DNA from 4 places in the Clostridium sp. CM042 genome. Region 2 is predicted to be linked to each of the others. Evidence: riboswitches for the same ligand, from Rfam matches in the RefSeq annotation. Region 2 holds a riboswitch; each other region holds the start of a gene.
What was found. A riboswitch is a leader RNA that binds a small molecule or an ion and turns the genes downstream of it on or off. The one in region 2 is predicted to bind S-adenosylmethionine.
Positions count from the first base shown of each region.

Region 1: linked by a shared signal. The riboswitch ahead of metK (methionine adenosyltransferase) and the one ahead of ACWJJ7_RS09520 (O-acetylhomoserine aminocarboxypropyltransferase/cysteine synthase family protein) in region 2 are both predicted to bind S-adenosylmethionine.
Region 3: linked by a shared signal. The riboswitch ahead of metA (homoserine O-acetyltransferase MetA) and the one ahead of ACWJJ7_RS09520 (O-acetylhomoserine aminocarboxypropyltransferase/cysteine synthase family protein) in region 2 are both predicted to bind S-adenosylmethionine.
Region 4: linked by a shared signal. The riboswitch ahead of ACWJJ7_RS13665 (methionine ABC transporter ATP-binding protein) and the one ahead of ACWJJ7_RS09520 (O-acetylhomoserine aminocarboxypropyltransferase/cysteine synthase family protein) in region 2 are both predicted to bind S-adenosylmethionine.

Region 1 covers NZ_CM143646.1:2,174,121-2,181,728, reverse strand. The annotation lists gene spoIID (stage II sporulation protein D) at 1-757, shown strand, start outside; gene ACWJJ7_RS10285 (peptidoglycan DD-metalloendopeptidase family protein) at 995-1,774, shown strand; gene spoIIID (sporulation transcriptional regulator SpoIIID) at 1,894-2,148, shown strand; gene mreB (rod shape-determining protein MreB) at 2,275-3,309, shown strand; gene yyaC (spore protease YyaC) at 3,415-3,969, opposite strand; tRNA gene ACWJJ7_RS10265 (tRNA-Thr) at 4,321-4,395, shown strand; tRNA gene ACWJJ7_RS10260 (tRNA-Tyr) at 4,401-4,485, shown strand; tRNA gene ACWJJ7_RS10255 (tRNA-Val) at 4,528-4,603, shown strand; tRNA gene ACWJJ7_RS10250 (tRNA-Thr) at 4,636-4,710, shown strand; tRNA gene ACWJJ7_RS10245 (tRNA-Tyr) at 4,716-4,800, shown strand; SAM riboswitch class I at 4,902-5,004, shown strand; gene metK (methionine adenosyltransferase) at 5,091-6,266, shown strand; gene recD2 (SF1B family DNA helicase RecD2) at 6,470-7,608, shown strand, end outside.
Region 2 covers NZ_CM143646.1:2,009,836-2,017,443, forward strand. The annotation lists gene ACWJJ7_RS09490 (response regulator transcription factor) at 1-501, opposite strand, end outside; gene ACWJJ7_RS09495 (hypothetical protein) at 676-1,431, opposite strand; gene ACWJJ7_RS09500 (ABC transporter ATP-binding protein) at 1,435-2,322, opposite strand; gene ACWJJ7_RS09505 (hypothetical protein) at 2,346-3,365, opposite strand; gene ACWJJ7_RS09510 (PadR family transcriptional regulator) at 3,662-3,991, shown strand; gene ACWJJ7_RS09515 (permease prefix domain 1-containing protein) at 3,993-4,961, shown strand; SAM riboswitch class I at 5,038-5,148, shown strand; SAM riboswitch class I at 5,283-5,394, shown strand; gene ACWJJ7_RS09520 (O-acetylhomoserine aminocarboxypropyltransferase/cysteine synthase family protein) at 5,507-6,793, shown strand; gene ACWJJ7_RS09525 (homoserine dehydrogenase) at 6,909-7,608, shown strand, end outside.
Region 3 covers NZ_CM143646.1:1,843,875-1,851,482, reverse strand. The annotation lists gene ACWJJ7_RS08695 (L-lactate MFS transporter) at 1-360, shown strand, start outside; gene thiT (energy-coupled thiamine transporter ThiT) at 563-1,204, opposite strand; TPP riboswitch at 1,292-1,396, opposite strand; gene ACWJJ7_RS08685 (polysaccharide deacetylase family protein) at 1,738-2,601, shown strand; gene metA (homoserine O-acetyltransferase MetA) at 2,644-3,561, opposite strand; SAM riboswitch class I at 3,674-3,785, opposite strand; gene yjeM (glutamate/gamma-aminobutyrate family transporter YjeM) at 4,181-5,710, opposite strand; gene ybaK (Cys-tRNA(Pro) deacylase) at 5,944-6,414, shown strand; gene ACWJJ7_RS08665 (sugar O-acetyltransferase) at 6,502-7,056, opposite strand; gene ACWJJ7_RS08660 (hypothetical protein) at 7,352-7,608, opposite strand, start outside.
Region 4 covers NZ_CM143646.1:2,844,438-2,852,045, reverse strand. The annotation lists gene rbr (rubrerythrin) at 1-217, opposite strand, end outside; gene ACWJJ7_RS13680 (alanine/glycine:cation symporter family protein) at 360-1,889, opposite strand; gene ACWJJ7_RS13675 (MetQ/NlpA family ABC transporter substrate-binding protein) at 2,117-2,920, opposite strand; gene ACWJJ7_RS13670 (methionine ABC transporter permease) at 2,971-3,615, opposite strand; gene ACWJJ7_RS13665 (methionine ABC transporter ATP-binding protein) at 3,658-4,647, opposite strand; SAM riboswitch class I at 4,767-4,871, opposite strand; SAM riboswitch class I at 4,965-5,084, opposite strand; gene ACWJJ7_RS13660 (transglycosylase domain-containing protein) at 5,641-7,608, shown strand, end outside.

The DNA of each region.
Region 1 (7,608 bases), 160 kb from region 2:
AGCTGCTTTTGGAATAGAAGCCTTAAAATCTCAAGCAGTGGCGGCTAGGACTTATGCTTTAGCTCATGTCACAGAAATGGGTGGAACCACATGTAAAAATGGTAATGGAGCTGATTTATGCGATACAGTCCACTGTCAAGTTTATAGGACTAAGGGAGAACATATAAAAGAATGGGGAACTTCTGGTGAAGAAAATTGGAATAAGATTAAAATGGCAGTTGAAGGGACACTAGGACAGGTCTTAACATATAACAACAACTTAGTAATGGAACCTTATTATTTTGCAACTAGCAGTGGAAAAACGGAAAATTCCGAAGAGGTATTTAGCGATAGTATACCTTATTTAAGGAGCGTAGAAAGCCCAGGTGAAGAAAGAGCAGGAAGCTTTAAGAGTAGTAAAACTTTTAAGTATAAAGATCTAAGCCGAATTATAAATAACAACTACAATAATGCTAAGGTAACCTCAACTAATATTAAGAAACTAATAACAGTAATTGATAGGACTGAGGCAGGAAGTGTTAAGAATATTAAGGTAGGGAATATAACAATGACAGGTAGTAAATTTAGAACTATGCTAGGTTTGAAATCATCGAATTTTGAAATGAAGTTTAATTTAAGCAACGTAGAAATAGATTGCAGTGGATATGGTCATGGTGTAGGAATGAGTCAATGGGGTGCGGATGCTATGGCGAAAGATGGGAAAACTTATATTGAAATATTAACTCATTATTATCAAGGGACTGTTATATCCAAATAAAAAATAATATACCAAAGCTGGTTATCCTCTATAAAAAAATGGATAATCAGCTTTGCTTTTTATAAAAAGAAACTTGATGATAAATAGCTCCGCAGGAGATAATAAATAGCTCCGCAGGAGATAATATAAGCAAAACTAAGAGTAAATAATTTAAAATGTAGTATAAACTTAAATAAATTTTAGAAAATATGTATGTTTTAATACAATATGGACAAAAATACAAATGGAGGTGTTTGTATGGATAAGAACGCAAACAATAAGACATTAAACTTTTTTAAGAAGGAAGGATTCTATGTAATTTTATTTGTTTGTTTATGTATAGTAGCTACAGTAGCGTCTATAACAGCAAATAATAATAAGAAACTTTCAAGCAAGCAAGAAGTGTTACAAAAGGAACAAGCAAATGCAGGAGATGTTATAAAAGCGCAACAAAAAGAATATGAGGGTGCTCTTCAAGTAAAAGAAGAAAAACAAGCTAAGGATAAAGCACTTAAAGCAGTACCAAACATCAAAAAGGTTACAACAGGAAATGCAGCATCAGCAGTTTCTAAATCAGTTAATGCTAAATTTGTAAATCCTGTAGCAAATGGATTACTCGCAAGGGCATATTCAAAAGATATTGACTCAGTAGTATGGAAGACGGATGGAAGTTATAGAACAAATTTAGGTATTGATATTCAAGCAAAAATAGGTGAGCCAGTTGTAGCGGTTATGGATGGAATAGTTAAAGAAGTTGGTACTGACGTTGATGGTCAAAAAGGTAAGATGGTTCAAATAGATCATCAAAATGGATTTGTTACTAATAGTACTAATTTAGATGAAAAAATATTAGTAAAAAAAGGGGATAAAGTAACTAAAAAGCAGCAAATTGGTACAGTGGGAAACACAAGCTTAAATTCATTCAAGGAAGAATATGGGTCTCACTTACATTTTGAAGTTTTGCAGAGTAGTAAGAATGTTGATCCTGCTAAATATGTAAAATATGAGAAATATCAACCTGAAGAAACTAAGAAATAACCAATAACCATCTCAATTAGCCATTTTTTAAAAATATATTGGAAGATGACTAATTGGAATGGAATTTAAAAGCAAGATAATGCATATTTATAAATATATAAGGGTTAAGGAGGCAACACTTGAAAGACTATATTGAAAATCGAGTACTAGAAGTTGCTAAGTATATTATTGAGTCAAAATCTACAATAAGAAGAACTGCCAAAGTGTTTGGCGTTAGCAAAAGTACTATACACAAGGATATGACGGAAAGATTGCCTACAATAAATCCTCAAATTGCCAGCGATGCAAAAATAATTTTAGATATAAATAAAGCTGAGCGACATATAAGAGGTGGAAGAGCAACTAAATTGAAATACAAAGAAGCACAAGGATAAAAACATTCGAAGCTAAAAACTATAAAAAAATTTTAAAATTAAAAAAGGGTTTTCTTATAGCTTTATAGAATAGAGTTTAGTATAATTTAAATATTGAATATACTAAAGAGCAGGAGTGGTTTTGAAATGTTTTTTTTTAGAGTGGGTACAGAAATGGGAATAGATTTGGGTACATCTACAGTGCTTGTATATATTAAAGGAAAAGGTGTTATATTAAAAGAACCTTCTGTTGTTGCCATAGATAGAAATAATAATAGGGTATTGGCAGTAGGAAAAGAAGCAAGGCAAATGATAGGAAGAACACCAGGCAATATTGTGGCAATACGTCCTATGAGGGACGGTGTTATTTCGGATTATGATATAACTGAAAAAATGTTAAATCATTTTATAAAGAAGGCTTGTGGAAAAAGAAGGCTATCTTCTCCAAAAGTTGTAATATGTGTACCTTGCGAAGCAACGGAAGTAGAAAGAAGAGCGGTAGAAGATGCAGGTAGAAATGCTGGAGCTAAGAAAGTCCAACTTATAGAAGAACCACTAGCAGCGGCAATCGGAGCAGGACTTGATATTACTAGAGCAAGTGGTAATATGGTTATTGACATTGGTGGAGGTACAACTGATATTGCAGTTATTTCTTTAGGAGGCATGGTTGTACGTGAATCAGTTAAGGTAGCTGGTGATAAGTTTGATGAAGAGATTATAAAATATATCAGAAAAAAACATAAATTAATGATTGGTGAGAGGACTGCAGAGGATTTAAAAATAAACATAGGTTGTGCTTATAAACAAGAAGAAGAGACAAGCATGGAGATAAGAGGAAGAGATTTAATTACAGGTCTTCCTAAGAATTTAGAAGTATCATCAGACGAAATGAGAGAAGCTTTAAAAGAGACGGTATCTTTAATAGCAGGATGTGCACATTCCGTATTAGAAAAAACTCCACCTGAACTTTCAGCAGATATAGCTGATAAAGGTATAGTTATGACTGGTGGAGGTGCATTGTTAAAAGGCTTAGGTAAGCTCGTACAAGAGGTTACTAAAGTACCGGTATATCTAGCGGAGGATCCGGTTTCATGCGTAGCACTCGGAACAGGTAAAGTATTGGATTATATGGATAAGTTAGATAATTCGTTCAATGGAAGAGAATTATACTTAACAGAATAAAAAGTATAAACAAGCTATAAAAATAAGCAATACAATTATTAGTTTAATTGTATTGCTTATTTTTATATTATATGAAATTTCTGAATTAAAATCGTGGATAATTATTTAAACAGGACTTAAATTATTTTCTTCATTGTTAAGGGAGTACAAATAATATGAATGCAAAAGAGATCTGCTTAAAACATTAGCAATTTCCATTACCAAACTCAATCTTATGTTTCTATTAGTAAACAATTCACTGTCATCACTTGAATCTACTATACCTATTAATGAAACATTGCCTACCTTAGGAAGGGTTTTCCCTACACCTTTGCCAGGATGAATTGGATAATTTCTAGCTTGGAGTTCTCCAATGTTTGAAATGTCTCCTAAACAAGCATCTACACCTATTATAGTACAATTTGGGTGCAAAGCATTTATTTTAGATAATTTACTATCTATGTTTAAGGCATGAATTGGATTATCTATAGTGCCATATACAGGTAATGGAAAGGAACTATTTTTTAAAAGTGTACCAACTAAAGGACCTAGACAATCACCTATACATCTATCGGTACCTATGCAAACAACTAAAGTATTTTTGTCAATATAGTCTTTTAGAAAATTAGAAAGTGTATAGTATGCTAAAGGATCTTTATAATGGATTTTAGCTTTACTCAAGAAATATACCTCCTTGTATTGCGCTGGGAAAAATAATTAGTTTCCTATGAATAATTTATATGAATAAATCCCGCGTATTATTATAATAAAAGAATAAAAAAATGATTAATAGAAAATAATACATATGTATATTAATTATATAAAGGAAAACCAAATAAAAAATATAATGAATTATTTGTGGGGAATAGTAAGTTGTATCAATGCTTAATATTGAGCAAATATGCGAATAATATAGTTATGTAGAGGAGAAGTCGTTTATTAAAAGAAAATAGACTTGAAATTAATTAATTAAAGTTGTATAATAATTCTTGTCGACACGGTAAAACGGCAAAATGATAAAAAATATAATATGCTGGCATGGCTCAACGGTAGAGCAGCTGACTTGTAATCAGCAGGTTGTAGGTTCAATTCCTATTGCCAGCTCCATAAGTGGAGGAGTTCCCGAGTGGCCAAAGGGGGCAGACTGTAAATCTGTTACGTAATGTTTCGATGGTTCGAATCCGTCCTCCTCCACCATTTATAATGATTTACAATAAATTATGGTTTACAATAAATTATGGGAGCATAGCTCAGCTGGGAGAGCATCTGCCTTACAAGCAGAGGGTCACAGGTTCGAACCCTGTTGTTCCCACCATAATAATCTCTTTAAAATAGAATAAAATGCATGCTGGCATGGCTCAACGGTAGAGCAGCTGACTTGTAATCAGCAGGTTGTAGGTTCAATTCCTATTGCCAGCTCCATATATGGAGGAGTTCCCGAGTGGCCAAAGGGGGCAGACTGTAAATCTGTTACGTAATGTTTCGATGGTTCGAATCCGTCCTCCTCCACCAAAAGACATCTATAGATGTCTTTTTTATTTTTAGGAGAGTTTAGATTTTGTTGACACTATAGAATGCATGTGGTATTATGATTAAAACTTAATAATTGATAACTCTTATCAAGAGAGGTGGAGGGAAAAAGGCCCTATGAAACCCGGCAACCGGTGCAATGCACCATGGTGCCAATTCCTGCAGTTATAATCTGCAAGATAAGGGAGATGGTTAAATCACCTCTTCTTATATTTGGAAGAGGTTTTATTTTTTTACAAGGAAATTCCAGAGCAGTAGAAAGGAGAATTATAATGAAAAGACTATTTACATCAGAATCTGTTACAGAAGGACATCCAGACAAAATTTGTGATCAAATTTCAGATGCAGTACTCGATGCTATTTTAGAACAAGATCCTTATGCTAGAGTTGCTTGTGAAACAGCAGTTACTACAGGAATGGTTTTAGTTATGGGAGAGATAACAACTAATTGTTATGTAGATGTTCCTAAAGTTGTTAGGAATACCATTGAAGGCATAGGATATACTAGAGCAAAATATGGTTTTGATGCTAGTACATGTGCAGTACTTACATCTATTAATGAACAATCGCCAGATATAGCTATGGGAGTTGATGAGGCCTTAGAATCTAAATCAGGTGAGGTTGATAAGGTTGACTCAATAGGTGCTGGTGATCAAGGCATGATGTTTGGGTTTGCAACCAATGAGACACCGGAGTACATGCCACTACCGATTGCTATGGCTCACAGATTAGCAAGGAAATTAAGCGAAGTAAGAAAAAATGGCACATTAGATTACTTAAGACCAGATGGAAAGACTCAAGTTACTGTAGAGTATGAAGATAATAAGCCAGTAAGAATAGATACTATTGTTATTTCAACTCAACATGCAGAAGAAGTAATTCATGATCAAATTGAAAATGATTTAAAAGAGTATGTAATAAAACCTGTAGTTCCAAGTGGATTATTAGATGAAAATACTAAATATTATATAAATCCTACAGGTAGATTTGTAATTGGAGGACCGCAAGGAGACTCTGGTTTAACAGGAAGAAAAATAATAGTAGATACTTATGGTGGATATGGAAGACATGGCGGTGGAGCATTCTCAGGAAAAGATGCGACAAAAGTTGATAGATCTGCTGCATATGCTGCAAGATGGGTTGCTAAAAATTTAGTTGCTGCAGGAGTTTCAGATAAATTGGAAATTCAGTTAGCTTATGCTATAGGTGTAGCTAAACCGGTGTCTATAGAGGTTGAAACTTTCGGAACAGGAAAAATCGCCGATGATAAAATAGTTCAAATAGTTGAAAAAGTATTTGATTTAAGGCCAGCTGTAATTATAAGAGAATTAGAACTAAGAAGACCTGTTTATAAACAAGTAGCTGCCTATGGACATTTTGGAAGAATTGATTTAGATCTTTCATGGGAAAAACTAAACAAGGTTGATGAAATAAAAAAGTACGTATAATATAAAAAAAGGGATAACAATTATTAATTGTTATCCCTTTTTAGTGCATGTGATTATTAAGCAGTATTTTGATAAAACCTAAGATAGGGGTATACTGAACATAAGAGATGTAAAATACATATGATATAATAACATTAATAATAATATTATTGTTAATAATATTATTAATGTTATTATATGAATTTATAAATAGGAGAGATTTTATGCCGGAAATACAAGGGATAATCGAAGATGTAGTATTTCATAATGAAGAAAATGGATATATAATTGCTCATTTGAATGATAATAAAAAGCAGATAACTGTGGTAGGCATTGTGCCATATATAAGTGAAGGGCAGAACCTGAAATTAACGGGGGAATGGGTTACTCATCCTCAATTTGGCAAGCAATTTAGAATAATACAATGTGAGGAAATAATACCTAGTTCACTTGAAGGTATAGAAAAATATTTAGCTTCAGGAGTTATTCAAGGAATTGGACCAATAACTGCTAAAAAAATTGTACAGCACTTTGGTGAAAACACCATGAATATATTAGATAATGAAATTGAAAGATTAAAAGAGATTGATGGTGTAGGACAAAAAAAGATTCAATTAATTTTTGAATCATATTCTAAGCAACGAGAAGTTAAAAACATAATGATATTTCTTCAAACATATGGAGTAACACCTAACCAATGTGTGAAAATTTATAAAAAATATGGAGGAGACTCTATAAAGGTAGTGCAGGATAATCCTTATGTGTTAACTGAAACCATTTCTGGGGTAGGATTTAAAATTGCGGATAAGATAGCACAAAGTTTAGGCATCGACAAAGAGTCGCCTTTTAGAATACAAAGTGGAATTAATTATGTGGTAAATGAATTTTGTGCTATGGGAAATACTTATATGCCCTTAAACAAATTATACAAAGAATCTAAAAATATTCTTGGGGTTACGGCTGAAGAAATTGAGAAAAATGTTTATGATAATGTATTGCAGGGGAAATTGAAAGTTGAAAATATTGATGAAGAAGACTGTGTTTTCACTATGCCTTTCTATTATTGTGAATTAGCTATTACTAAAAAAATTATAACATTATCTATAGAAAAGTATGACGAATTAGAAATAGACATAGAAGAAAAGATTAATGACTTCGAAGAAGAAAAAAACATAAAATTTGCAACGTCTCAAAAGACAGCTATTTGTGGTGCTGCAGAAAATAGTATTGAAATTATAACTGGAGGTCCAGGTACTGGCAAAACTACTATAATTAATTGCATTATAGAGGTATTTGAAGAAGCGGGAATGAAAGTTTATATGGCTGCGCCCACCGGAAGGGCCGCCAAGAGAATGACAGAGGC
Region 2 (7,608 bases):
TTCTTTTGGTTTTAACTCTATTAACTCCCCATTCTTTTTAAGCTCTATCTTTTCCTCATTTAATTCAAAAGGTCCAAAAACTATGGGTTTGTTTTTTTCAACATTATCTTCACCAATGTAATTATTTCTTCTTAAATGAGCCCTTACTCTATATGCAACCTCTTTTGGACTAAATGGCTTTGAAATATAGTCATCAGCCCCTAGCGCAAATCCTAAAATCCTATCTATCTCTTCCGTTTTAGCCGACATAAACAAAATTGGCGTTCTAGAAGTCTTTCTTATTTCTTTGCATACGTCATACCCATCTCTATCAGGCATCATTATATCCAAAAGAATAATATCAGGGTTTATTCGCGCTACTAAATCTAATGCTTCTTTTGCTATTCCTGCAGTATATATATTTTCAAAACCTTCTTTTCTAAGCACAGTAGATAAAAGTCTCAATATATCCTCTTCATCATCAACTATTAGTATTTTACTTTTATTAATTGATTTATTCATAATTACCACCTCTTAAATCATCTCCTGCGGAGCTGCAACATCTTCATAGAAGATGCATTAACGTTTTATATTAAATATTTCAGAAGACTAAACAATTAATAATTGTTTAGTCTTCTGAAATGTCTTTGAGTCTCTTACTTATATAATACCATAGAAATTCTCTTATTATATTTTTTATTCCTTTATAAATGATTTGTAGGTAAGCTTTGGTAAAAATATAAAGCCTGCAATAACTATTACTATTTGAATCATAATTAATGAGATCGGAACTTGATATCTTATTAATTGCATAGACATCATTCCGAAAAGTGGAGTTACCCCAAGATATTTTGCATTTACAAATCCTTCTAATACAAATGGCAATCCCATAAGTAACCCTCCAAAAATAAAGGGTATAGAAGCTGATTTACTTATTGCTGATAGATACAATCCTAATTGTGAGAAAAAGAATGAACCTATTATAACTGTTATTATAAGTATAATCATCATTTGCAATACAGTTATGTTTGAATCACTATTTCCAAAATACCAAAGTTTTTTTAATGGTAAATCTAGCCCTTTAAAATTAGATTTTATTAATCCATCTATACATATTGTAAGTACTATTGATAGATTAACTATTGATGTTGCTATGCCAGCCCCAATCCCTTTTGCCATTACAACCTTTTTCTTTCCATTTTGGGTCGTATTTATAAGTTCATTCATATTAGAACTATATTCAAGAGTATATGCAGCTGAAATTATCATAAAGGTTATCAATCCTATCAGTGGTACGATTCCTGGGATTTTACTAAAGACATCTGCCCAAACCTTTGCACCTGTATCTGCCCTAATTAAAATTCTACTAAATAAAAGTAAAACAATCCAAGTTATTATGATGCTCTTTTTAAATAACATTTTCCTTATTTCTGATTTTATAAGAGTTCCCACAAGCTACACCTCCTTAGTATTTTCTAAATCAAAGTAAAACATATATACATCTTCGAATCTTGGTTCTATGCTTTGCGCTGATGCATATAAAGGCATTTTATCGCTTACTACTCTGAGCTCTGTAACATCTGCACCCCTTTGAAGGTTAACTACTTTATAATCTCTTTGTATATCCATAACTTCATTTTCTTTATTCGTTGTAATCTTATATACTTTTCCATTCATGCCAGTTAATATATCTTTGTGATTTCCTTTTATTATAACGCTACCATTTTTAATCATTATAGTCTCTCTTGCTACTGATTCTATATCTGAAATAATATGAGTTGAAAGTATTATTATTTTTTCCTTAGACATATCAGCTATAAGATTTCTAAATCTTGCTCTTTCTTGTGGATCAAGACCCGCTGTTGGTTCATCAAGTACAACTATTTTAGGATCATTTAATAATACTTGTGCAATTCCAACTCTTCTTTTCATACCACCTGAAAACTTACCAACCGCCTTATTTCTAACCTCATATAAACCAACAAGGTTTAGTAATTCATCAATTTTTTCACAGGCTTTATTTTTGTCTATTCCCTTTAATGCAGCCACGTATTTCAAAAATTGTTTTGCGGTAAAATTTTTATATGCACCAAATTCTTGTGGTAGATATCCAATAATATTTCGGTACTCATCCTCTTTATCATAAATACTTTTTTCATTATAAATAATTTCTCCACTAGTAGGTCTTGTTAATGTTACTATTTGTTTCATTAATGTAGTTTTACCCGCTCCGTTTGGTCCTAGAAGTCCATATACACCATTTTCTAAAGTAAGTGTTATATTATTATTTGCATTCTTTTTTCCAAAGGTTTTTGTTAAATTTTTTATTTCAAGCTTGTTCATAATTATTCCTCCTATAATTTTGATTATCTTACTAATATTTTTTTAAATGATACTATGCTTAATGTAATTGCTGCCACTATAGTCACCGCCAGTATTCCAAGGCAAAGATTTATTAAGTCAAAGTTAATACCAAAGAATTTTACATTTCCATAATATGCCCCAGCAAACCCCTGAAAAAAGAATAGTAAATTTACGAAATTAATATTATTTAATACCATTCCAACATTACTTGGAATTACACTTACCATAGTTAACACTTTTCCAATAATAACAAAAACCAAAAACCCACTCGTTGATGCTATTGAGCTTTTTGTTATAAATGAACATAAACATGCAATCACACCTAAAACAACTAGTATTAATAACATTACGCCTATCTTAACTGCTATAAATTGAATTATAGTATATGCATCCCTTACTAAAATGGGATTATCTATTATTCTTATTGCTTGTAGCTTCCCATTTATGGGCATGCCATATTGAATCACTGTCACTATGAATTGAATTGCTAGATATCCTCCATATAGAACTGTTGGTATTAATATTCCAAGTCCCAATTTTGAATATAAAGCCCTATTTTTGTTTTTTGATGTAAGAATCAAATTTTCTACTGTAGAAACAATTTCATCCGTATATGTATTACAGCAAACTATAATTAGAATTACCGCCATACAGAATGCCATAAAAGTATTGGTTGCTCTATAATCAAATACCTTCCAGAAACTAACTTCTTTATACATGGTGCCTTCCATACTTTTTAGCTTTTTAGCGGATATTTCTTTTATACCTTTACTAAAGTCATCCTTCTGCTGATTATTTGCGGCTTCCTTTATTGTCCCTATTTTTGCATCTAATTTCTCTTGTGCAATTACCTCTGCTTTTCTTGTATCTTTAATTAATTCATATTGCTGATTTCTATGTGATTTCTGTGTTTCCATTTCTGGTTTTATAAACGCCATTGCTCCGCAAAGTAAAATAAATATTGCTACTACAATTATTCCAGTTTTCGATTTGAACATTTTTTTAAGTTCCCAATATATCATTTTGTACCTCCTTGTATTCCTTTAAGTAAATATTTTCCTTCGGTAAATAACAATCATAAAGTGTTATCTTGCTATAAGTACATTATATAAGGCTAATCTTATCTCTTGATAACATTAACCTTAAATAAACCTTACATTTTTTTATTATGTCATTGATTGTAAAAACAAATAAAAGCAACGACTATTACTGGGCAAGTTTCAAAAAATACTTTACCTGTCGTAGTAATTGTGTTATTCTTAAATTACTACGACAGACAAAGTACTACAGATGCAGTAAAATCAAAGGAGGATATAATTTGATAAGCAGCGATGTAATTCGAGGATATAATGATACAATTATTCTTTTTATGCTTCAAGATGGCGAATCCTACGGATATGAAATATCAAAAAATATTAAGAAATTATCAGAGGAGAAGTACGTTATGAAAGAGACCACACTCTATTCGGCATTCAACCGTCTTGAGAAGAACGGCTATATCGAATCTTTCTATAAAGATGAAACCTTTGGTAAAAGACGCACATATTATAGAATTACCCCCGTAGGTCTAACCTACTATAAAGAGAAATGTGAAGAATGGCTCTTAACGAAAGAAGTTATTAATAAATTTATTAGGGAGAGGGATTAGAATGGAAACTATAAAAAGTTATTTAGATAATATGTTTAAAGTCCTACCAAAAACAAACCAGACGGTTAAATTAAAAAATGATTTATTATGGAACATGGAAGAAAAATATAACGAACATAAAAATAATGGAAAATCGGAAAATGAGGCTATTGGTATTGTAATTTCAGAATTTGGCAATATTGATGAATTAATTGATGAACTTGGAATTGAGTACACGAAAGATGATGTTATACTTAAAACCATTACACAAGAAGAAGCAGATAATTTTATGGCTGCAAAAAAGAAATCTGGCTTATTGTTGGGTATTGGTGTTTCTTTATGTATTGTAGCAACGGCTATATTAATATTAATTACCACTCTCGTAGATAATGGCATTATCGGTAAAGGTATTTCAAAAGATTTCAGCGATATGTTTGGTATTATTGCACTGTTTATTCTACTTGTACCCGCTGTAGCCTTATTCATTTACTCTGGTATGAAGCTCGAAAAATACAAATATCTACAAAGTGGTTTTGATTTACCTCTTAATGTAAAAGCAATTATAGAGCAAAAATATAATGCTTTTTCATCAACATATATGGTATCTGTAATAACAGGTGTATGCATATTTATCATATCACCAGTTACACTTTTCGTATCATCCGCTTTTGGCGACAATGCATCTAGCTATGGAGTAGTTGTTTTACTTATGATGGTTACTATTGCCGTTTTCATCTTCATATATTTTGGAAATATTAAGCAGAGTTTTAGTATACTTTTACACATTGGTGAGTTTTCAAAAGAAAAAACCGAAGCTAATAAAGTTATTGGTGCAGTTGCTGCTATCGTATGGCCATTAGCAGTCTGTGTCTTCCTTGTCAGTGGATTACTTTTTAATTTATGGCACATTAATTGGATTATATTCCCGATTACAGGCATTTTATTTGGTATGTTCAGTGCAGCTTATAGTATTATAAAAGGTCATAATTAAAATATCTTTATCTTTTTAAAAAAAGTATTGACAATTGTTTTTATGAGTAATATACTAAATACTAATAACCGAATACAACTTATCCAGAGTGGCAGAGGAACTGGTCCGATGAAGCCCGACAACCAGCATTCTTATTCGAATGTAGTGGTGTCAATTCCTGCAGATTGTAAAATCTGAAAGATAAGGATGTTAGCAAATTTTATTATACAATTTTATTGTTTATTAAAGTTAACTATTGCTACTTTCCTTATAGGAAAGTAGCTTTTTTTTCTTTTCCAAAAATCTAAATAAATAATGTACTAAATACTAACAACTGAATACAACTTATCCAGAGCGGCAGAGGGACTGGCCCGATGATGCCCGACAACCAGCATTCTTAAAAAGAGTGCAATGGTGTCAATTCCATCAGATTATAAAATCTGAAAGATAAGGACGATAGCGAATTTTATGATACAATTTTATTGTTTATTAAAGTTAATCATGCTGCTTTCCTTATAGGAGAGCAGCTTTTATTTAGAAAAATAATTATAAAAGGAGAAATTAATATGAGCGAGCGAAAATTAAGTTTTGAAACATTACAGGTACATGCAGGGCAGGTTCCAGACCCTACTACAGGATCAAGAGCAGTTCCAATTTATCAAACATCATCTTATGTTTTTAAAAATGCAGATCATGCAGCAAATTTATTTCAATTAAAAGAAGAAGGAAATATATATTCAAGAATAATGAACCCAACTACAGACGTTTTTGAAAAAAGAGTAGCCGCTCTTGAAGGCGGAGTAGCAGGACTTGCTACAGCTTCAGGAATAGCTGCAACATTCTATGCAATACTTAATGTAGCAAATTCAGGTGATGAAATAGTAGCTGCAAGCACTCTATATGGTGGTACTTATGAACTATTTAATGTTACTCTTAGAAAACTCGGAATTAACGTAACATTTGTTGATCCAGATGATCCTGAAAATTTTAGAAAAGCTATCTCGAATAAAACAAAAGCACTTTATGCCGAAACAATGGGAAACCCAAAAATAAATGTTCTAGATATAGAAGCAGTAGCGAATATTGCTCATGAAAATAAAATACCCCTTATTATTGATAATACCTTTGCAACTCCCTTCCTTTGTCGTCCAATTGAGTATGGTGCAGATGTAATTATTCATTCAGCAACAAAGTTCATTGGAGGACATGGAACTACTATTGGTGGAATTATAGTTGATGCTGGTAAATTTGATTGGGCAGCAAGCGGTAAATTCCCTGATTTTACAACTCCAGATAAAAGTTATAATGGAATAGTATATGCTAATTTAGGTGCTCCAGCATTTGCTTTAAAGGCTAGAGTTCAACTTTTAAGAAACACTGGTGCGACGCTTAGCCCTCAAAGTGCATTTTTATTTCTTCAAGGTTTGGAATCATTATCGTTAAGAGTTGAGAGACATGTAACAAACGCTAGGAAAGTTGTTGAATTTTTGAGTAAGAATCCAAATGTTTCATGGGTGAATTATCCTGAACTTGAAGGAAACAAATATAAAGAATTAGCTGAAAAATACCTACCAAAGGGAGCAGGATCAATATTCACTTTCGGAATAAAAGGCGGTCTTAAAGCTGGAAAGAAATTTATTAATAGTGTAGAATTATTCTCACTACTTGCAAATGTTGCAGATGCAAAATCTCTAGTAATTCACCCCTCAAGTACAACTCATGCAGAGCTTAACGCAGAGGAGCAAAAATCTGCTGGAGTTACTCCAGATTTGATAAGACTTTCAATTGGCGTTGAGGGTATCGATGATATTATATACGATTTGACGCAAGCTCTAGAAAAATCAGTTCAATAAAAAGTTAATGGTTCTTTGGCAGTTGGTTTCAAACTAAGGACTTGTTCCTAACTATATTCCTCCATCACCTTCGGTGACGGAGGAATAACTTTAAAGTTTAGAAAGGAAAATTAATATGAAAAAGGTGAAAATAGCAATTTTAGGTTTTGGAAATGTTGGGACAGGTGTATGGAAGATACTTCACGAAAATAGAAAAGAAATAATGAAACGTTCAAATTATGAAATAGAGGTCGCTAAAATACTCGTAAAAGATATAAATAAAAAAAGAGATATTATTATATCTAAGGAAATATTAACAGATAATGTTGATGATATTATAAATGATGAAAGCATAAAAATTGTGGTTGAACTTATTGGTGGAAGAAAAGAATCTAAGGAGTACATGATACGCGCAATGAAAGCTAAAAAACACATTGTAACTGCTAACAAATTAGTTATTGCAAACTGTAGTGAAGAGTTATTTAAAACGGCAGAGAAAGAAAACGTATTATTTTATTATGAAGCAAGTGTAGCTGGTGGGATTCCAATAATACGTGAAATTAATGAGAGCCTTACAGCCAATAGGATTGAGCAAATAATTGGAATTATAAATGGAACAACTAATTACATATTAAGCAAAATGACAATGGATGGAATTAGCTTTGATGAGGCACTAAAAGAGGCTCAAGAAAAGGGTTATGCTGAAGCAGATCCAACCTCTGATGTTGATGGCTTTGATGCTGTATATAAGCTTGCAATAATGTCTTCTCTAGCATTTGGAACTAAGATAGATCATGATTGTATTTATAGAGAAGGAATAAGAAGTATTAGTGACA
Region 3 (7,608 bases), 170 kb from region 2:
TACTCGTCTAAAAATGCCATGCTAATTTCTTACGCACTAATTATTATTGCAGCATTATTAATGCTAGTGGCAAATGAAGGTAGTTTAGCATTATTTAGTATAGCGTTTTCGATATTTTGGTTTAATCTTGGAGGATGGTTAGCTATAGCGCCTACTTCAACTATTGATATGTATGGAACAAAACATTATAGTGAGAATTATGGTGTTGTGTTTACGGCATATGGTATAGGAGCCATTATCGGGGTGTTAGTTTCGGGACTTCTAATGGATATCCTTGCGAATTATAATTATATCTTTTATTTTATAATTGGTTTATGTATTATGGGTATTCTTTCATCTCAAAGAATGATTAAAACATAATCTAACACAATTGCTGATTTTAGTGGGCTAGAGTTAAGAAATGAGTGATAGTAATTTCAAAGTTATTATATTTAATGCTACGTAATATTATATTACGTAGCATTAAATATAATACAGTAAACTTCATGATGAACAGAATAATGTATTAGTATAATTTTTGGTTGAAGAAAAACCTGAAGTAGGTAGTAGATATATTTTGAGGTTAATTTAGAACTTTGGTTATAGCTAACTTTGATAATCGTTTTAAAGGTAGAAGTCCAATAATTACACAGGTGATAATGGTTTCCACACTTAGGTATGAACCGTTATATAAAAGGGAGTATAAATAAACAGAAGTTCCCTTTGGAGCATAGCTTCCGAAGAACACTACTCCAGATATGAAATGGCATGCAAATCTAGCTAGCATTGCTACGACTACGCCAATAAGTATGCCCTTAGTATCACGTGATCTAAAGTAACCAACTATTCCAATAGCCATAAAAGGAAGCGGATAATCAAATAGTACTTGCACTGGATGGAGTGCGAAGGGCTCTACTAAAAAATTAATAATTCCGAATAAAAAACCTGTTAAAAAACCAACTTCAGGACCATAAAATAAAGATGCAAGTATGATTGGAACCATGCTTCCAGCAGTAATTCTACCACCTTGTGGTAATTTTAGAATTGTAATAAACTGCAATACAGTAGATAATGCAAGAGATATACCAACTAAAGTTATCATCTGCGTAGTAAATTTAATTTTCCTAACTTTCAAAACTGCAAAGATTAATAAGAGAACTCCCAATAGTGCAAAAAGATTAATGGGAGTTTTTGTAATTTCAGCGATTCTTTCGTTAAAAGTCATTTTATAGCCTCCATGTATTGTGCTACAGAAGTATTATGGTAAAAACAAAAAAAACTATATTCACAAAAGGAATATAGTTAATGTACTTATACATCATAACCGCTTTCCTCCGCTGGTATTATCCAGATCAGGTATAAGGGTCAATGAATTAAATATTCATATCTCAGCCATTAGGCACCCCTAGCACATATATTATTATTATTATCATTTAATTATATAGCAATATATTATATTTTACAACCGGTTTTAAATATTTAATATATAAGCCTTATGCATAGCCTATCAATTATTGTAGTGAGGGAAGCAGTTAATTTTAAATTTACAAATCGGAGGGGGAAATAATAAAATAAAGAAAATACCGGAAAAGATTGATTTTATAATCTGGATGGTATAAAGTTAATAAATGTAAGGTGATCAATTTAGCATTAGGGTTACAAAATACCCAGGGAATTTATTATTAAGGGGTTTTGTATTAGGTGATCAAGATTAAAAAATAATATGTGTTTCCAAAAAATACATACAAGGAGGTTATTATGAGAAAAAAAATATTTTTAATATTTACACTCATTATTTTAATGTCTCTTTTAGGCTGTTCAAGATCTAAGACTGCTACAATAAAAAAAACTGCCCCAGTTATACCAAGCACTGTAGTTGAACCCATTAAACCGGCTGAACCAGCTCAAACCTCTTCGATACCCGCTTTTGACAAGACTGCTGTTATGAAGGCTTCAGGAAAGAGCGTTCCAGTTTTAATGTACCACTCAATTGCTTACGAAAAAGATAATCCTATCCGTCTTCCTGCTAAAAAATTAGAGGAGCAATTTAAATATTTAAAAGATAATGGTTATTACACTATTACACTTACTGATTTATATGATTATCTTATTAAGGATATACCAATACCTGAAAAATCTGTAGTTCTTACTTTTGATGATGGGTATGAAGATAATTATACGGATATGTTCCCTGTTTTGAAAAAATATAATTTTAAAGCAACAATTTTTGTTATTACTGCTAGCATTGATAAAAGTCCTAACTATTTGACTTCTAAACAACTTGTAGAGATGGAGAAATATGGAGTAGAAATAGGAAGTCATACCGTAAAGCATGAAAATTTAAAAGAGATGCCTAAGGATAAACAACTAGAAACTTTAGTTAAATCTAAAAAAGATTTAGAAAAAATATTAAATAAACAAATAAAATTCTTTTCCTACCCTTATGGCGGATACAGCAAAACTTCAATTGAGGCCGTGCGCGAAGCTGGTTACACAATGGCTTTCAGCACTGACGGCAGATGGTCTTCCAAAAATGACGGTATACTTTCATTACATAGAGTATATATAAGTTCATTCCATGATAGGGAAGAATTTAAAAAACGAATTTCTAATACAAATTAAAAGTCGGGTCCCTAAGTTACTAGGGGCCCGCTTTTATATATGTTATTCTAGGTACACCAAATTGTAAGGTGTCTCCTGATAAACATAATAATTTAACCAGTTTAAAAAAAGCAAACTTGAGTGACCTCTCCATTTTACGATAGGCGTTTTTAATGGATCGTCTTTTGGATAATAATTTTCTGGAACATTTATATTTAATCCGTTTGCTATATCCCTGTCATATTCGTTTTTTAACGTTAATGGATCATACTCTGAATGCCCGGTTATAAAAATTTGGCGTCCCTTTTTTGCTGATACAATGTAAATTCCTGATTCCTCAGATTCTGATAAAATTTCAAGCTCATCTATTTTATCAATATCAACTTTTCTTATTTCAGTATGTCTTGAATGTGGAACATAAAATTCATCGTCAAATCCACTCAAAAGTTTAACATTTTGTTTTGTTATTTTATGTTTAAATACTCCAAATACTTTACTATCAAGTTTATGTTTTTGCACTCCGTAATGATAATGAAGTCCTGCTTGAGCACCCCAACAAATATGTAAGGTAGAGTATACATTGTGAACACTCCATTCCATAATTTTTTTTAGTTCATCCCAGTAATCCACTTCTTCAAAGGGAACACTTTCAATTGGGGCTCCCGTTATTATCATTCCATCAAATTTAGAATTCTTTATTTCTTCAAAAGTATTATAAAATTTAATTAAATGTTCCTGCGATATATTTTTACATGCATGGCTTGCTGGGTGAAGAAGAACTATATCAATCTGTAGTGGAGAGTTCCCAAGGAGTCTTAAAATTTGCGTTTCAGTATCGATTTTTGTTGGCATAAGGTTTAAAATCACAATTTTTAAAGGCCGAATATCTTGGTGAAATGAACAGTGCTCTGTAATAGTAAAAATGTTCTCTTTATTTAAAGTTTTAAATGCTGGGAGATTGTCAGGTATTTTTATTGGCATTTACATCCTCCTTGTAATAAGGCATTTTCTAAAAAAAAGCTGCTTTCCTATAAGGAAAGCAGCATGATTAACTTTAATAAACAATAAAATTGTATCATAAAATTTGCTATCGTCCTTATCTTTCAGATTTTATAATCTGATGGAATTGACACCATTGCACTCCACTTAAGAATGCTGGTTGTCGGGCATCATCGGGCCAGTCCCTCTGCCGCTCTGGATAAGTTGTATTCAGTTGTTATTGCTTAGTATATTACTCATAAAAGTAATTGTCAATAGTTAAAAATGTCTTAATTTTATTTTTGACAATATTGCACATATGTGTTACTATTGCTACCGTCCATCGTAGGGTATATAGATAATTATATGCTTGATAAGATGGTTGGATAAAGCCAACTGCCTTATCCAGCATTTTTTTATTTTAGGAGGAAGTCAGTTGGAACTATCATTTGTATATTCTACATGAAATCAGGTAAATGGAATAATAATAATAATAATAATAATAATAATAATATTATTTGTTGAGGAAATTATTTGATTTTAATGTGAAAATTAAAAAGATGATTTCTGTCAATAATACAGAAATCATCTTTTTAATTCAGCATAGACTTATTTAAAATTCTTATTTACAAATGGTATGTTTTTTATTCAAATATTTTTTTTCATAGCTGCTATACATTACCCAGGCGACAGCCGCAAAGAATATTGGACCAGCTATACTCCAAAGTGTTATAGCTAATTTTCCTTCCAGTGCTGGTTGTATTATTGAGAAGAAATTTGCAAAGCCAACAGTGAACATAACTATTATTGTCCATATTAAAGCACTCTTGTCGGTTTTGAATATTTCAAAAGGCTTGATAATATCTTTATTTTTCTTAAATGGTGCAAAAGCAAAAGCTATAAACATGTATGGAAGAGTCATAGCTACGTTTGTCATTGCTACTAACACAACGAAAAAACCAGACATATTCTCTCCACCAAAGGATACAAGAGCAATCATAACACAAACTATTACAGCTTGAATCCACATAGCCCTTTGAGGCATTCCGTTTTTCATTTCTGCCATTTTTCCAGGCCATAATTTAGCTGGAGTACCTTCAATTAATTGTTTTAGTGGTGAAAACATTAATGTAAAGAATGCACCGGCTAAAGCTAAGAACATTGAAATTCCAACGAATCTAGCTACTCCATGCGCCATAGCCATGCTCGTTGCTTCGCTTGCACCGAATGCACTACCAAGAGAATATCCTAGGTTGCTCATTACCACATAACCAACATTACCTAAGTGAACGCCGTTGCCAGTCATAACCTTTGACCAGTTAGTAAATATACCAACAAGGAATATTCCAAGTGCGTATCCAACTGAGATAATAATTGCTGAAATAACAACACCCTTAGGGAAGTTTTTTTCAGCATTTTCTGTTTCGTCAACTAGTCCTCCGACAACTTCGATACCACCATAAGCAAATATAGCAAATACTACGAAAGCAAATGATGAAATCATATTTCCGCTATAAGCAGGATCTGGCGAAGATATGAATGAATTAAGCCCAACTATTGGCTGAGCTAACTGGCCATGATTTCCTATAAGGACTAGTAGTGATCCGACTAATAAGACTACGTTTAACAATGCAACTGCAGTGCCACCTAGTGAAGTTACCTTCTTAATTTTATCTAATCCCTTAGTTGATATAACTGTAACAAATATTATCCAAAGTATTCCAAGTAGTCCGAGAGTTTTAGGGCCAGTTAATCCAGTTATTCCAAATAAGGCCCAAGTCTGTGTTGTATCTTTACCAAATATTGCATTTGATATTGGGACCCATACTCCTGATGCAACGTTAACCATCCAGATTACATAAGATGCGTACCACATAAACGTTGCCATAAAAGCAAATTTGGCTCCCACTGATTTTTCCATCCATGAGTAGATTCCACCTTTTTCGTCCTTGAAAGCTGCACCAAACTCAGCTAGCATGAAAGCAAAAGGAATAAAAAATGTTATTCCTGATAAGATATACCATGGTATGGCAGCATATCCCATTTTATAAAATGATCTGGGGATGTTGTTAAAGCCATAAACTGAAGTGAAAATCATTAAAACTAATGATACCAATGTTAAATGTTTAGTATTTTTAACTTTTTCTGACATGTTTTTTCCCCCTTTAATGTAGACGATTTAATTTACTTTACTAATATCATTATATAACAATTTCCAGAAAATTCAATGGCAAAAAAATAAATTTCAGTTAATAATTAGGAATTAGTAGAATGTATACTATAGTGCTTAGGTAAATAGTGCATAAGGTAAGAAAAGAGGATATAATAAAGGAAGCTTTGAAACTATCGTTTTATTGTAAATCCATTTAAATAAAGGGGAAAATGATGATAAAAACAAATGCTATGCGAATTTTAGATAAAGTGAATGTAGAATACAATGTTATAACTTATGATATCAAAGATGATAAAATAGATGGAGTGTCTGTGGCAAATAAGATAGGTAGAGATGAAAAGTATGTCTATAAAACTTTAGTGACACATGGAATTTCTAAAAATATTTATGTAATTGTAATTCCAGTTAGAGAAGAAATAGACTTTAAGAAAGTAGCTAAAGTAACTAACGAGAAAAGAATAGAAATGTTAGATTTAAAGGATCTTCAAAAGGTTACAGGATATGTTAGAGGGGGGTGTTCCCCTATAGGTATGAAGAAACAGTATAAAACATTTATTGATAAAAGTGCTCTCGAAATAGAAACGATAATTGTAAGTGCTGGAAAAATAGGAGTTCAAATAGAAATTAACGCAAATTTATTAAAGAATATTGTGGAGGGTGAGTTTGCTTTTTTAGTAAAGTAAACTAACAATTATTCCATGATGAATTAAGTGAAGCACCTCAATTATCGCTGAACCAAGCGCTATGATTTATTAAGTAACTTTTATTAATTAAACAATATTTTTTATTATTCTACAAGGGTTTCCAACAGCGATAACATTAGCTGGAATATTTTTTGTAACCACGCTACCAGAACCTATTACGCTATTATCTCCAATAGTTACACCAGGATTTATTATAGATCCACCGCCAATCCATACATTATTTCCTATAGTTACAGCTTTTGTATAATCAGCATTTTTGGGCCTTAATTTGGGATCAATCAAATGAGTTGCAGTAAATATGCTTACATTAGGAGCACATAATACATCATGTCCAATTTTTACAAGCCCATCATCTAAAATCAAAAAATTAAAATTGGCATAGAAATTTTCTCCAATTTCAATATTAGTGCCATAATCACAATGAAGGGGAGGTTCTATTTCAAAATTCTCTCCTATTTTTCCAAATAGTTTTTTAATAATATTTATTCGCTGGATTGTTTCCTCGGGGTCAGTATTATTATATAATTTTGTAAGATGTCTAGCTTTATTTCTTAAGAGCACTAAATCTTTATCATAGGCATTATATATTTCACCATTTAGCATCTTTTGTTTTTCACTCATTTTATACACTCCTTATTCTATATACTTAGTAAGTATGAGTATAACATAGTAGAGTAAACAGTAGAATTAAAGAGTCAATAAAGCTTAATATAGAAAGTAAAGTGTTTAGAAATGGAACTATGTGATATGTCTTTAAAGCATATGGTAGATATCGAGAATAAGGGGGGTGTTTCACAAAAATTTGGAATGGAAATTATGGAAAAATAAACATGGAAGAACAAAAAAAACTAAGTCACTTAGATTATTTATGTGACTTAGTCTAATTATATGATTTTGCTTGAATCTAAGTAAAAAATTATTTTTTTACATTGTCTTTGTCGGTCATAGGCATCATTTTATGCATATGCATCATACACATCATGCACATCATATGCATCATGTGCATCATACAGTTCTGCATCATAGGATCCATTGACGTCATTTGATTCATAGGCATCATCGACATCATAGGATTCATTTGATTCATATGCATCATAGGATTCATTGGCGTCATTTGACTCATAGGCATCATCGGCATCATAGAATCCATTTGATTCATTGACATCATAGGGT
Region 4 (7,608 bases), 830 kb from region 2:
CCACTTCTCCATTTAAACTTTCATTTAAAAACTTAAAAAATCTTTTAGCATGCTCTTTCTCATTATCTGCTGTTTCTGTGAATATATTAGCTATTTGTACATATCCCTCTTTATTCGCTATAGACGAATAATAAGTGTATCTATTCCTAGCTTGTGATTCACCTGCAAATGATTTCATAAGATTTTCAGCTGTTTTTGTGCCCTTTAATGTTTTCATAAAATGCCTCCTTGTTTTTCTACTTAAAGAAAATAGTTATCTCTATTAAAGTATTCCCTAAATAGTATAATTCCCCTCTTTTAAGCCATGTTATTTTTAAGAAAACTTAATAAATGACCTGTTTATCCAGTTTATTTGCACCTTATTTCCAAAAATCAGTATCAATACCAATAGACTTTGACTTAAACTTAGTTCCATCGGTTTTTTTGTAATTTTTCAATATTTTTAATGCAGTGTTAGATCCAATTAATATAATTGGAACATTCACATAAACTAAAACAATATTTACAAAATCACCTATGTACCATAAATTTGTAAGTTCTAAGCCTGCAAGAACTGTTAGTGCTCCAAATGGAACAAAGAATAATGCACCAACCAAACGTATTCCCATGATAAATTTCTTATTTCTAGATATTAAATTTGCGGAGACTTCTGCAAATAATATTAATCCGAGCAATGTTGTAAATGCAAACATTCCATAGCATAGTGAAACAATAATCGTAACTGCTCCATCCAATGCAGTACCAGGAACCAAGTATTTGATTGAGGATAGATAAACTGTAAGTTTAGACGCTTGTATATTCTCCCAAGCAACTCCAGCAGTACCTGTCCAAACATGAGCCATAACAATAACAAATCCAGTCATGCTACATATTACCATCGTGTCAAGAAAAACTCCTAGGGATTGTACAAATCCTTGTTCTGCAGGATGTTTATTCTCCGCTGTAGCTGCCGCCATTGTAATTGTTCCTTGTCCAGCTTCATTGGACATTAACCCACGCTTAATTCCTTGAGCTAAAGCCACTCCAAATGCTCCACCAAATAATGCATTAGGTTTAAATGCTCCACCAACTACTTCTTTAAAGAAATATGGAACTTTATCTAAATTAACTAATATTATTAAAACAACTATAATTGTATATATAACCGCCATAATAGGTACTATTATGTCTGTAACCGCCGTAACTCTTTTAATTCCTCCAATTACAGTTAAAAGAACTGTAATTATTAAGACTATTGCTATACCATAATAAACAGTAGATTGACGTCCAAAGGTCTTCCCAGTTACAGTATCAGCTATTGAACCGAAGCTTGTAAATAAATGAAAAGCTTGAGATGGGATAACAAACAGTGCATATATTATGAAAAGTGAAGACAGTACGACACCTACCCAACGTTTATTGCCCAAAATCTTTTGCCCATAAAAGGGTAGTCCTCCTACGTACTCATTTCCGTTTTTTTCCTTAAAAAGCTGTGCAAGTACTGATTCTACAAAAGCCGTAGACATTCCAAAGAAAGCTGAAACCCACATCCAAAATAGTGCACCTGGTCCACCAACAGATATTGCTCCTGTAACCCCCATAATATTACCTGGACCTACACGCATAGCAGAACTTAGTAAAAATGACTCTAATGAACTAACTCCAGTATCTGTTTCCTTCTTTGTAGCAAGAATCTTAATTCCTTTTTTAAATGCCATAACTTGAATAAATCCAGTTTTAAATGTAAGATAAATTCCTGTTCCTAAAAGTAAAATAACTGCGAATGCAAAATTACCTAAAACCGGAATGTTTTGATACCACTTAAAATTAGTTGGAAATTCCCATAGAAAATCCGCAATAGGAACTATAAAATCAAAAAAATTATTTATTGCTTGAAATAATACACTCATTTTTAAACCTCCATATTATAATATTCTCCTTATTATGCATTTTAGAATTAATTATTCCAAAAATTGATTTGCATACGGTAATTATACACTAATAAGGTATAAAATGAATTTTTAAAAAGATAAAAGTATAAAGATGCCGTTAAACTTTATGCTTTACTATAAAAAAATCATCTTACTTTCGACTATTACGCCCAAAGCAAAATGATTTTATGGTTTTATATTTTTATTTAGAAAGCAGGAATTATATTTCCTTTATATTTATCTTCAATGATTTTTTTAACTTCTGGAGAATTTAACGCCTTTGAAAGTGCCTCTATATAAGGTTTAGTTTTATCTTCTTTTCTAACTGCAAGTATATTAGCATAAGGAGAATCTTTTGATTCAATTACTAGTGCGTCTTTTGTCGGATTTAAATTGGCTTCTATTGCAAAATTTGAATTTATAACCGCTGCATCCACATCTTTTAAAATCCTTGGAAGTTGGGGAGCCTCTAATTCAGTTATTTTAAAATTCTTTTTATTTTCAGTAATATCAAGTTTAGAAATAAGATCTCCACTTTTTAGTTTTAATAGCCCTTCCTTCTCAAGCACTCTAAGTGCTCTTGCTCCATTTGTAGGATCACTTGGAATAGCTATTTTAGCTCCATCTTTTAAATCACTGAGCTTTTTATATTTATTAGAGTACACGCCCATAGGTTCAAGATGAACCTTTACAGTATAGTCTAGGTCCACTCCCTTTTCTTTACTAAAGGATTGCAAATAAGGTATATGTTGAAAGAAATTAGCATCTAATTGTCCCTCGGCTAGTGCAGTGTTTGGTGCCACATAGTCAGTAAATTCTACTATTTCAAGAGTATATCCCTCTTTTGCGAGAATTGGCTTTATAGCCTCTAATATTTCTTTATGAGGCACCGGTGATGCACCTACCTTAATGATTTTTTTCTCAGTTACAGCCACCTCTTTTTTTGCTCCACATCCACTCAGTGTAAAAATCACAACTACTGTTAATAATATGCTTAGTATTTTTTTCATTTTTAATTTCCCCCTCTTATTTTTCTTTTAATATTTTTATAATTCAAAATTTATTTAATCATTTTTCTGTACAATATATTTCCTAAGGCTTGAATGATTTGCACAACTGCGATTAATATAATTACAGTGTATATCATGATATCTGACTTAAATCTATAGTAACCATATTTTACGGCTACATCTCCAAGTCCCCCTCCACCAATTGTTCCAGCCATAGCTGAGTAACCTATAATGTTTATTATTGTTAACGTAACTCCAAGAACTATAGAGGGCATTGCCTCTTTTAGCATAACCTTAAATATAATTTGATAGGTTTTTGCACCAAAAGATTTAGCGGCTTCAATAATTCCATAATCTACTTCTAAAAGTGCAGATTCTATTATTCTTGCAGCAAAAGGTGCTGCACCAAGCGTTAGAGGAACTATAGCTGCATTCGTACCTATGGTTGTTCCAACTATAAACTTAGTTAAAGGAAATATAGATATCATTAATATAATAAAGGGAAAAGACCTAAGTATATTTATTACTAAATTTAATCCTTTGTAAATTAAAGTGTTTGACCTTAAACCTTTAGGACCAGTTATAATTAATCCCACTGCTGAAATAAATCCTATAATAACTGTAAAAACCGTGGATACTGTTACCATATATATTGTGTCTATTAGTGCAGGTAATAAAATTTCTTTAAATAGCATTTATACTCCCCCTTTGTATTCCTCTTAAGTAGATAACAGTTATTAATTGATATATCCATCATTCTGCATTAAACAATCATTTATTTCCCACGCTATTGATTTTTCATCTAAATAGTTTAATATCTTTTCCTTATTATCCTCACTCGCATTTATTATAAGACTTCCCATTACGTTATCCCTAAATTTTTCAAGCCTTCCCCATACTATTGAAAAATCAATATTTAACTCCCTGGCAATTGATGTTATAAGACAACTCTGAGTAATTTCCTTTGTAAAAAATATTTTAATGTTATATCCCGTACTAGGCAGTAATTCTTCCTCTCCCATAAGTGTTTGCATTTCCTTTGTTGGCCTAATAAATAGTTCATCGGTAATGCCTTGGCTTTTAATTTCCCCTCCTTCTAAAAGAATAAATTTATTACAAATTTCTTTTACCACTTCCATCTGATGAGTAACTACAATAATTGTTATATTAAATTTGTTATTGATATCTCTTAAAAGCCCTAATATGGATTTTGTAGTTTTAGGGTCTAGTGCAGAGGTGGCTTCATCACAAAGTAATATTTTCGGATTAAGTGAAAGCGCTCTTGCGATTCCAACTCTTTGCTTCTGACCTCCGCTAAGTTGTTTTACATTGGTGTTTACTTTATCCTTTAGTCCTACTAACTCTATTAAACTATCTACTCTTTTTTTAATAAAATTTTTATCGTTTCCCCATATTTCTAGTGGAAATGCTATATTTTCAAAAACATTTTTACTATTAATAAGATTAAAACTTTGAAATATTATGCCAACATTTTTCCTAAACTCTCGAAGTTCCTTTTGACTTAGCTGTTTTACCCCTTTTTCCATTATATTAATAGTACCTGTATCATAGGTTTCAAGCCCATTAAAGCATCTAAGCAAAGTGGATTTACCAGCTCCACTATGACCAATAACCCCATAAATATCACCTTCCTCTACTGTAAAAGAAATATCATTTAACACTTTCACCCCTGAAAAACTTTTACTTACACCTCTAACTTTAATCATGATATCCCTTCTCCTTTTCATTTCTTATAATTCATCTTTACCTTTTGATACTTTATTTAAACATTGCTCTAAAAAAAAATAGAGACCAAGAATAAACTTGGGCTCTATTGCCAAACTTATTCTTATCTTGCAGCAATGCTGCAGGAATTAACACCATGTATCATAATAATGATACTGGTTGTCGGGTTTCATAGGGCCAGTCCCTCCACCTCTCTTGATAAGACACTATTAAATTTTACTTTCAATTTACAATAAAAACAAAAACCTCTTTCATCATTATATAATGATGAAAGAGGTATAAAATTACAAAGACACCTCTCTCATCTTCCGCTAAGTTACAATGAAATTAGCGCAGGATTTAGCACCTATTCAGACAATAACGTCTGATGGTTGCCGAGATGTCATCGGGCCGGTCCCTCTATCTCTCTTGATGAGAATTAACTGATTTATTAAATTAGATTTATAATATCACTATATGAATGTTATGTAAAGAAGTTTTTATTTATATTTTTTAATAATGATGTTTCATCAAAATATATATTTTGTTAATACTTTATATATAACATAAATATTCATGTTACATTATTTATGTTATAATATATTGTAATAATTATATTGTTCTAGGAGGATGGATACATTGTATGGCTAACGTTTGAAATGCCAATAAGAAATAATTAACACCTATAGAAAGTAAATCATATACCATGGTGTTATTGATAAAATTGTAAAATAATTATACTATACACACATAAAATAAGCACTTTTTTAATAGTATAAAAGAGACCCATAAGATCTCTTTTATGTGACCTAGCATTACAATTTTAGTAATATTCACTTTAATTATCACATAATAACAATTGAATATAGACCTAAAAATAGGATAATACTTATGGCGACCAAGTAAGACCCCCCCCTTGCGTATATATGAAGCATGGTCATCCAGGACTAACCCTGGACATTTTTTTGTATAATAAAAAAAAGGAGGAGATATTAATGGATAAGAATAAAAATGTAGAAACCGTAAAAATAGAACCGGTTAAAAAGAAACTTTGGAAAAAAATCGTTAAAGGTTTATTGATATTTTCTGCAATAATTTTCGTATCAGCTACGATAACTTTAGGATATGGTTATATTAAATATGGGGCTAAAATAGAGGCAACTATAAAAGATGCTAACAATATAGCACAAACCATAAACGAAACCGCTTTTAATACCCGAAAACCAACACAATTTTATGATACTAATGGTAAACTATTAAAAGAATTTAAGACCAATACATATTATTACACAAAAGAAGCAGACTTAAATCCCTATGTAGGCAAAGCTATTACTTCAATAGAAGACCAAAGGTTTTATGAACATGGTGGTATAGATTATAAAGGTATAAGGAGAGCTGCCTGGGTATATATAAAATCCAAGGGCAATATCATACAAGGTGGTTCAACAATAACGCAACAACTTGCAAGAAATGTATTCCTTACATTTGACGTAACCTTATCGAGAAAATTAGAAGAGTCTGTTATAGCTCAGAAATTAGAAGAAAGATATTCAAAAGAGCAAATATTGGAATTTTATATAAATAACATAAACTTCGGCAATGGATGTTATAGTATTGAAAGTGCTTCACAATTTTACTTTCAAAAGAATAATAAGGATTTAAGTATATCTCAAATAGCTATGCTTATTTCAATACCTAATAATCCATCTATTTATAACCCCGTGACGCATCTGGACAATGCTATAAAGAGGAGAGACTTAGTTTTAGATAAAATGCTAAGCTTAGAACAAATTTCACAAAATGATTTTGATACAGCAAAAGCAGAAGTTATCAAATTAAATATTAAACCTCATACAGCACCTGAACCTATGAGTTACGATATTCAATATGCTGTTCACAATGCAACCTTAAAGTTAATGGAGCAAGATGGTTTTGTTTCTAAATATTCTTTTAGTAATGATAAGGATAGAAAAGCTTATTTCACTAAATATAATGATGAATATGAGAATAAAGAAAAACAACTTCTTAGTGGAAGATATAGGATAGATACATCTATTGATACTACAAAACAAGAAAAATTACAAAGTGTAGTAGATAGTCATTTAGAGCAATATACAAGCACAGATGACAAAACAGGTTTATATAAAAAGCAAGGTGCAAGCGTTACTATAGATAATAGTACTGGTGAAGTAGTAGCTATAGTTGGCGGTAGAAGCCAAGATGGTAACACCTTTAACAGAGCCTTCTTAGGTGTAAGACAGCCAGGTTCCGCTATAAAGCCATTACTTGCATATACCCCTGCATTTGAAAAAGGATACATTCCCGCTAGTGAATATACAGACGCAGCATTTGATAATGGTCCCGCTAATGTTGATTTTAAATACAGAGGGTCTGTATCTTTAAGATATGCAGTTGAGATATCTATAAACACTATCCCTGTTAGATTAGTGGACGAAATGGGCGTAAAGAATTCATTGAAATATTTACAAAACATGGAATTTAAATATATAACTCCTCAAGATATTTACCCTATAATCGCTATAGGTGGTTTTACAAAGGGTGTTACTTCCGTTGAAATGGCTTCAGGTTATTCAGCCCTCGCAAGAAACGGTGTATTCGTAAGCCCGACTAATGTACGTAAAATTACCAATACAGTAATTAATGAGGTATTATTTGAAAATAAACATACACAAACTAAAGTATATGATAGTGGAGCTTCTTATCTTATGACAGATACTTTAAAGGGTGTGCTAACAGAAAGTCGAAGTCATTCAAATTTAGCCCTTAGTAACTATCCTTTTACTGCAGGTAAAACAGGAACTACAGATCAATCAAAAGACGCTTGGTTTGTAGGATATACACCTTATTATACAACATCTGTATGGGTAGGAGATGATACTCCGACGCCGCAAAACATGTATGGAGCTAATGAACCCGGTCAGATATGGAAAGAATATATGGAG